Regions from separate parts of the uncultured Bradyrhizobium sp. genome, predicted to be linked through region 2. Evidence: predicted binding sites of a transcription regulator. Region 2 holds the regulator's gene; the other holds the start of a gene.
The links. Region 2 encodes LexA, which represses DNA repair genes until DNA is damaged. Its sites were predicted from a motif close to TGTTCNNNNTGTGTTCNG; they were not measured.

Region 1 (4,398 bases), on a different contig from region 2:
ACCGGTCAGGCATAAGCCCTGATAAGACGCGGCGAGTGCAGTCGCAGCCGGCAAAAAGCCGGGTCGTTTGACCCGGGCTTTGAAAATTTCAAGCCGCCTGGAAGCTTCAGCTCGCCTTCGCCGCGGGCTCCCCCGCCTTCTTCTTCTCGATCGCCCGCTTCAAGTCCAGCGCGCGCGGCGACAATTCCGGCCCCTTGGCCTTGAGCAGAAATGCATCCAGCCCGCCGCGGTGGTCGACGCTCTTGAGCGCATGGGTGGAGACGCGCAGGCGGACATTGCGGCCAAGCGCTTCGGACATGAAGGTGACGTTGCAGAGGTTGGGCAGGAACCTGCGCTTGGTCTTGATGTTGGAATGGCTCACCTTGTGGCCGACCAGGGGACCCTTGGCCGTCAATTCGCAGCGCCGCGACATCGCGAAAATCCTCTTGTCGCCCGCATCTCGCGGCCCTTCGAAGGCGCGGCGGGGGTTGAAAATCTGATCCTTTCAGGAACCGCGGACGTATAGGCAATGCGCCTTGCTGCGTCAAGATATCGGGGCCCGCAGCAGGGCGACGCGCCGAAGCTCGGTGAGAAGCGGATTTTGCAGGCGGACCAACCATATAAACGGCGTATTCGCTGCCGACACCATGCGGTTCCAACGACTTCAGCCAGCCGCGCCCGAATTCCACCAAACCGGGCACTATCGCGTTGTTTGCCGGATGTTTTTGCTTAAATGACAGATCGCATGTCGCAACCGGCAAATTCAAACCATCAGCATCGTCATTCCGGGGCGCGACGAAGTCGCAGGCCCGGAATCCATAACCACGGGCGGGGGTTACGGATTCCGGACCCGCGCCAGGAGGCGCGTCCCGGAATGACGATTGGTGGGCACGGCGCAACGGCGCCTTTGTCCGCCCTACGGTTCGCCGCGCTTGCGGTCCTCGCGCTGCTCGCGGCTGCGCCGCCCGCCGCGGCGCAGGGAAAGCTCGACGCGCGCTATGAGGTGACGCTTGCCGGCATACCCGTCGGCAAGGGCACCTGGGTAATCGACATTTCCGACGATGCGTATTCGGCGTCGGCTTCCGGCGGCACGTCCGGATTGCTGCAGGCATTCGCTTCCGGCTCCGGCACCGGCGGCTCGCAGGGCCGCATCGTGGGCGGCGCGCTGCTGCCGCAAAACTATTCCGCCACCGTGCGTTCGTCGAAAAAATCCGAAACCATCCGGATGTCGCTTGCCGCCGGCAATATCAAGGAATTCGCCATCGAGCCGGAGCCGCCGGTCGATCCTGACCGCATCGTCGTCACCGAGGCGCATCGCCGCGGCGTGCTTGATCCGATGACCGGTTCGCTGCTGCGCGTGCCCGGCTCCGCCGATCCGCTCAGCCCCGAAGCGTGCCGGGCGGGAGGCGCGATCTTCGACGGCCGCATGCGCTATGAACTCAGGCTCGATTACAAGCGGATGGAAACGGTGCGGGCCGAACGGGGCTATTCCGGTCCGGCCGTGGTGTGCGCGGTGTATTTTACGCCGATCGCGGGCTACATCCCCGACCGCGCCGCGATCAAATGGCTCGCCGCGCAGCGCAACATCGAGGCCTGGTTCGCGCCGATCGCCGGCACCCGCATCCTGGTGCCGTTCCGGATGATGATTCCGACCCCGCTCGGCATGGGCATGCTCGAAGCCACTCAGTTCCTGACCCAGGCCTCGCCGCCCCGCGTCGCCAAAACCCAGTGAGCCCGATGATCCATCCGTTGTCGTTGCCGGGTTCGACCCGGCAATCCATCCCCTTCGAAACGGCTCTTCCGAAGATGGATGGATACGCGGGCCAAGCCCGCGTATGACCAGTCGAGGCAGGATTCCGGCTTGACTCCGGTCGGCTTCTGATTCGACTCCCAATCGCATCCAGCTTTAAGGATTTGACCGAAAAACCACCGCTTGTTCGACGCCGACAAACTTGATCTAGTGTTGCCTGTCGCGCGCCAACGCGAGATGTTGCGGCGGCCGGGCCTGCAATCTTCCGAGTCAGCGATTCGGGCGTGTTTCGTTCCTTACCCGTTCCGAAGCTTAAGCCGCGACCTGGCAGGCGTCGCATTGTGAAACATATACCAACGCCGGCGACGCAGGAATTCCCTTAAACATATGGCCTTTTCTTCTCCCACGCCGATGTCCGGAAACGGCAGGGCTCCCGGCGCCGGCGTCACCGCGGTGCTCGGTCCCACCAATACCGGCAAGACCCATCTTGCGATCGAGCGCATGCTTGCGCATTCCTCCGGCGTGATCGGGCTGCCGCTGCGGCTGCTCGCGCGCGAGGTCTACAACAAGATCGTCGATCGCGCCGGCGTCGATTCGGTCGCGCTGATCACCGGTGAAGAGAAGATCAAACCGCCGAAAGCGCGATTCTGGGTCTCCACCGTGGAAGCGATGCCGCGCGACCTGGAGGTGTCGTTCCTCGCCGTCGATGAAATACAGATCAGTGCCGATCTCGAGCGCGGCCACGTCTTCACCGATCGCATCCTGCATCGCCGCGGCCGCGACGAAACGCTGCTGCTGGGCGCGGCCACCATGCGTCCGATCATCGAGCGGCTGCTGCCGGGCGCCAGTATCGTCACCCGGCCGCGACTGTCGCAGCTCGAATTTGCCGGCGACCGCAAGATCACCCGGCAGCCGCGGCGCACCGCGATCGTCGCGTTTTCCGCCGATGAAGTTTACGCCATCGCCGAACTGATCAAGCGCCAGCATGGCGGCGCGGCGGTGGTGCTGGGATCGCTCAGCCCCCGCACCCGCAACGCGCAGGTGGCGATGTTCCAGTCCGGCGACGTCGATTACCTGGTGGCGACCGACGCCGTCGGCATGGGGCTCAACCTCGACGTCGACCACGTCGCCTTTGCCTCCGACCGCAAATATGACGGCTATCAATTCCGCCGCCTCAATCCATCGGAATTCGCGCAGATCGCCGGCCGCGCCGGCCGCGCTACCCGCGACGGCACGTTCGGGACCACCGGGCGCTGCGCGCCGTTCGAGCCGGAATTGGTCAACGCGCTGCAGAACCACACTTTCGACAGCGTCAAAGTGCTGCAATGGCGCAATTCGAAGCTGGATTTTTCCTCGCTCGGCGCCCTGCAGGTATCGCTGGCGCTTAACCCGTCGCACGAGGCGCTGACCCGTGCGCCGGTCGCGGAGGACCTGCGCGTGCTCGATCACGCCGCCCGCGATGGCGACGTTCGCGACATGGCGCAGGGCGCCGCCGCCGTCGAGCGGCTGTGGGATGCCTGCCAGATCCCGGATTATCGCAAGCTGTCGCCGGCCGCGCACGCCGAACTGGTGACCACGCTGTTCGGCTTTCTGATGCGCAAGGGCAGGATCCCGGATGCCTGGTTTGCGGCGCAGATCGACCAGGCCGACCGCACCGACGGCGACATCGACACCCTGTCGCACCGGATCGCGCAGATCCGCACCTGGACCTTCGTGGCGAACCGGCCGGACTGGCTGGCCGATCCCGAACATTGGCAGGGCATTTCGCGCGACGTCGAAAATAAATTGTCCGATGCACTGCACGAACGGCTCACGGAGCGTTTCGTTGATCGCCGGACCAGTGTATTGATGCGCCGCCTGCGGGAAAACACGATGTTGAATACGGAAATCGGCAAGACCGGCGAAGTGATCGTAGAGGGCCATGTGATCGGCCGCCTCGACGGATTCACCTTTGCGCCTGATGCGGCCGAGGCCGGTTCCGACGCCAAGGCCTTGCAGGCGACGGCGCAGAAAGCGCTGGCCGGCGAGATCGACGCCCGCGCCGAGAAGCTGTCGGCGGCGAAAGACGATGCGTTCGTGCTGGCATCGGACGGCACCATCCGCTGGACCGGCGACGCCGTCGCCAGGCTGGTTGCGACCGACAACGTGCTGCATCCGCGCATCCGCATCATTTCCGACGATCGGCTGACCGGCGCGCCGCGCGAAGCGGTGCAGGCGCGGCTCGACCTCTGGCTCAAGACCCACATCGAGAAACTGCTGGGCCCGCTGTTCGACCTCAACAAGGCCGAGGATATCACCGGCATCGCCCGCGGCATCGCGTTCCAGCTGATCGAAGCGCTGGGCGTGCTGGAGCGCGCCAGGATCGCGGCCGAGATGAAGGACCTCGACCAGCCGTCGCGCGCGTCTTTACGCAAATACGGCGTGCGGTTCGGCGCCTATCACATCTATGTTCCGGCGCTGCTCAAGCCTGCGGCGCGCGCGCTGGCCTCGCTGCTGTGGTCGGAGAAGCAGGACGGTGTCGACACTTCTGCGCTGTCCGGCGCGCAGCATCTGGCCGGCAGCGGCCGCACCTCGTTTCCGGTCGACAAGCAGCTCGATCGCGATGCCTATCGTATCCTGGGCTACAAGCAATGCGGCGAACGCGCGGTGCGCGTCGATATCCTGGAGCG
Region 2 (4,398 bases):
GCAAGGCGGGGACTTGGCCGCCGCGCGGGGCGGTGCGGGCCGGCGGCTTCGCCCCCTCGGGGTATCGCGCATGGTCTTCGCTCGGGACCGAGTTGCGAAACTGGGTGCGCGCCGAGGCCGGCGCCGGGCGGTTGCTGCCATGGATACCGGTCGCCTTCGGGGCCGGGATTGCGTTTTACTTCGCCGCCGATCGCGAGCCGGTTGCCTGGGCGGTTGCCGCCACCGCAGCGGTGCTTTGCGCGGCGGCATGGCTGTTGCGGCGGCAAAAGGCGTTTCCTGCAATCGTCATGATGGCAGCATTGGCGGCAGGCTTCGCCACCGCAACGCTGAAAACGGCGCGGGTCGCCCATGGCGTGCTGGCGCGGCCGATCTATGCGGTGTCGCTGAAAGGTTTTGTCGAGACGCGGGAGGAGCGTGAACGTACTGACCGCTTCGTGTTGCGGGTGGTGCAGATGGACAGCCCGCGCGAACAGACCAAACTGGCGCGCGTCCGCCTCTCCGTGAAAAAGGCCACCGCGCCCGCGGTCGGCAGCTTTGTCGAACTGAAGGCGCGGCTGCTGCCGCCGTTGGCGCCGCTGCGGCCCGGCGGTTATGATTTCGCCCGCGACATGTATTTTCAGGGCATCGGTGCGTCCGGCTTCGTGATGGGCGCCATCAAGACCCTGGATCCGCCGTTCAGCCGCGGCGTGTCGCTGCGCTATGCGGCCTTCATGCAAGGGCTGCGCGACGCCATTGACGCGCGGATCCGCACGGTTCTCAGCGGCGATAGCCGCGCCATCGCGACCGCCCTGCTGACGGGGCGGCGGGACGCCATCTCGGCGCCGGTGAACGACGCGATGTTCATCTCCGGCCTCGGTCATGTGCTGTCGATTTCGGGATATCACATGGCGGTGGTCGCCGGCGTGGTGTTCTTCGCGGTCCGTGCAGCGCTGGCTCTGGTTCCGACCTTGACGGTAACGTTCCCGATCAAGAAGTGGTCTGCCGCCGCGGCGCTGGCGGCGGCTCTGTTTTATCTTCTGCTGTCCGGCGCCGAGGTTGCGACTCAGCGATCGTTCTTCATGACCGCCGTGGTTCTGATTGCGGTCATGGTCGACCGCCGCGCGGTGACGTTCCGCACCCTGGCGGTGGCAGCGATGATCGTGCTGTCGATTGCGCCGGAAGCGCTGGTGCATCCGAGCTTCCAGATGTCGTTCGCAGCGACGCTGGGACTGGTAGCGCTGGTACAGACGGGCATGCCAGCGCTGTTCGCTGCGACGGACCATTCGGCCACCGCGCGGGCTGCCTTATGGGGTGGGCGCGAGATTGCGATGCTGGCGCTGGCATCGCTGGTCGCGGGCCTTGCGACCATGCCTTACGCCGCGTTTCATTTTCATCGCGTGACACCGTACGGGGTAGTCGCCAATCTTGCGGCGATGCCGGTGGTGTCGGTGATGGTGATGCCGGCCGGGATGATGGGCCTTGTCGCGATGCCGTTCGGCTTCGACGGCGTGTTCTGGCGCATCATGGAATTCGGCATCGACTGGATGATCACGGTCGCGCAATGGGTCGCGGCACTGCCCGGGGCCATCGGCCGCATGGTGGCATTCGGCACCGGGCCGCTGATTGCGGCGACCGCGGGGATCATCCTGTTCGGCCTGCTGAGGACGCCGTTGCGCTGGAGCGGCGCGGGCGCCCTTGGGATCGCGATTGTATGGGCGCTCTGCGCGCCCCGGCCGGACATTCTGATCTCGGGCGATGCGCGCAATGTCGGCGTGCGAGGCAAAGACGGGCGCCTGCATCTGATGCGGACTGCAAAGGATACGTTCCTGGTCAAGGAATGGCTCGCAGCGGACGCGGACGCGCGGATCCCGGAGGCTGTTTCGCTTAGCGGCGGCGTCTCTTGCGACGCAGCGGGTTGCGTGACGCCGTTGGCGGATGGGACGTTCGCAGCACTGGTGCTGCGGCCCGAGGCGCTGTCGGATGATTGCGGACGCGCCGCGGTCATCATCACAGCGCGACAGGCTCCGTTTGGATGCAAGGCGCTGGTGATCGGCCGGGAATTGCTGCAAAAACGTCTTGCGACCAGCTTGCGGCGAACCCCGGGCGGTTTTGTGATCGATGCGGCCAAGCCGGACGGGACGGATCGCCCCTGGTCGCCGGCGGCTGGCGAGCCAACCGAACCGGAAAACAGCTATCCCGGTCCCGCGGCGGCGCGTCCCCTCGACGCGACCCCGGCCGAAGCCGATCTGCAGATGGAAGATTAGCCGCCAGCCCGCTCAATACTTCCGATAGAGCCCGATCAGCTTGCCCTGAATCCGCACCCGGTTCGGCGGCAGGATGCGGACTTCATACGAGGTGTTGGCGGGTTCAAGCGCGATCGAGGCGCCACGGCGGCGAAAGCGTTTTAGCGTCGCTTCCTCCTCGTCGATCAGCGCGACCACGATGTCGCCGGTTTCGGCGGTCTCGTTGCGCTGGATCAGCGCCATGTCGCCATCGAGGATTCCGGCGTCGACCATGGAATCGCCGCGGACCTCAAGCGCGTAGTGTTCGCCGGAGCCGAGCATGTCCGGCGGCACGCTGATGGTATGGCTGCGGGTCTGCAGCGCCTCGATCGGAGTGCCGGCCGCGATGCGGCCCATCACGGGCACCGACACCGGACGGCTGGAATCGTCCTCCGAACTGCCGCCGGTGCTGGGGCGGACCTTGCCAAGGTTGCCTTCAATCACGCTAGGGGTAAAGCCGCGCCGGCCGTTGCTGCCGCCATTGCCCGACAGTTCCGGCAGCTTGATGACTTCGATGGCGCGGGCGCGATTGGGGAGGCGGCGAATGAAGCCGCGCTCTTCGAGCGCCGTGATCAGCCGGTGGATGCCGGACTTGGAACGCAGATCCAGCGCGTCCTTCATCTCATCGAAAGACGGGGGAACGCCGGCCTCCTTCAACCGCTCATTGATGAATCGCAGGAGTTCATATTGTTTGCGCGTGAGCATCTCGGCCAATCCTCAATTTGATAGTGCCGTTCGATTTCGAGAAGTCGGGGAGACTCCGTTGCGGGCGAATTACTCGAAACAAATCATGAACGGACCCTATATGTTCCATATGTGTTCCGCAACCACTTAATTTCACGTCAACAAAACGAAGTTTTCGAGCAAGGCAGGTGCGTGGAGCATCACGTCGGCAGCCTGAGAATGACGCAGGGCGATCCAGCGGACGCCGCGGGAGCAAACGGTGAACGGATCACAAGCGCCCGCGCCGCAGCGAGATTTCCCAACAATGAACTGTCCTGGTGGTTGACGGGAGTGGCGACCAAACCACCGTCGGAGCGTTCTTCGAGCTGCGCGCGCAGATAGTCCTCGCGGGCATCGTTGGCGGCGAGATTGCGTCCCAGCACGGCCGTTTCCGTTGCATGATGAACGTCCGAACGGCCCGACAGCGCCCGAATCAACGGCACCATGAACAGGAAGGCGCAGACATAGGATGACACCGGATTGCCGGGCAGGCCGATCACCCGCATGGAGCCGAGCCGGCCGTGCATCATCGGCTTGCCGGGCCGCATCGCAATCCGCCAGAACGCCATCGAAACGCCCTCGGCCTGCAGCGCTCGCTTGACCAGATCATGGTCGCCGACCGATGCGCCGCCGATGGTGATGAGAATGTCGGCGCCCCCATCTCGCGCGCGGCGGATGCCGTCGGTAGTGGCCGCGACCGTATCGGCGGCGATGCCGAGGTCGGCAGTGTCGGCATCCTCGGCGCGGGCCAGCGCCCGCAGCGCATAGCCGTTCGAATATACGATCTGGCCGGGGCCGGGCGTCGAACCCGGCATCACCAATTCATCGCCGGTGGCGAGCACGGCGACCTTGGGCCGGCGTCGCACGCCGAGTTGCGGATAATTCATGCTTGCCGCCAGCGACAGGTCGCGGTCGGTGAGGCGGCGGCCGGCACGCAGCAACACGTCTCCTTCGCAGAAATCGACGCCGGCCGGGCGGATATGCCGCCCCATGACCGCCGGTTCGGTGAGGGAGATGATGGGGCCGTCGCGTACCGTATCTTCCTGGATCACCACGGCGTCGGCGCCTTGCGGGATCACCCCGCCAGTGAAAATCCGTACCGCTTCTCCTGCGTGCAACGCCGCTTCGAACGGTCGGCCCGCGGCGACCTCGCCTATCACCCGCAGCCGTGCGGCGACCGTTGAGGCGTCGGCTGAACGCACCGCATAGCCGTCCATCGCGGACATCGCCTGCGGCGGCTGGGTCCTTCGTGCGGCGATGTCGCGTGCGAGCACGCGGTGATGCGCCGCATCGAGCGCGACCATCTCCTGGGATAGAGCCTCGGCACCCGCGAGAACCGCTGACAGCGCGTCGGCCACCGGCATCAGTGCCACCAAAATCTCCTAAATTCCCAGCGCGGCCAGCGCGTCCGCCA

Region 1: ACFE72_RS11880 (helicase-related protein) is a predicted target of LexA. The motif match lies at 2,020-2,037, and genes of this name have one in related genera.

Annotation. Positions count from the first base shown of each region.
Region 1 covers NZ_CAXUNQ010000018.1:23,834-28,231, forward strand. The annotation lists gene ACFE72_RS11865 (hypothetical protein) at 1-15, shown strand, start outside; gene rpmB (50S ribosomal protein L28) at 107-412, opposite strand; gene ACFE72_RS11875 (DUF3108 domain-containing protein) at 854-1,711, shown strand; gene ACFE72_RS11880 (helicase-related protein) at 2,117-4,398, shown strand, end outside.
Region 2 covers NZ_CAXUNQ010000035.1:15,033-19,430, forward strand. The annotation lists gene ACFE72_RS16675 (ComEC/Rec2 family competence protein) at 1-2,243, shown strand, start outside; gene lexA (transcriptional repressor LexA) at 2,256-2,966, opposite strand; gene glp (gephyrin-like molybdotransferase Glp) at 3,146-4,357, opposite strand; gene ACFE72_RS16690 (HAD-IA family hydrolase) at 4,367-4,398, opposite strand, start outside.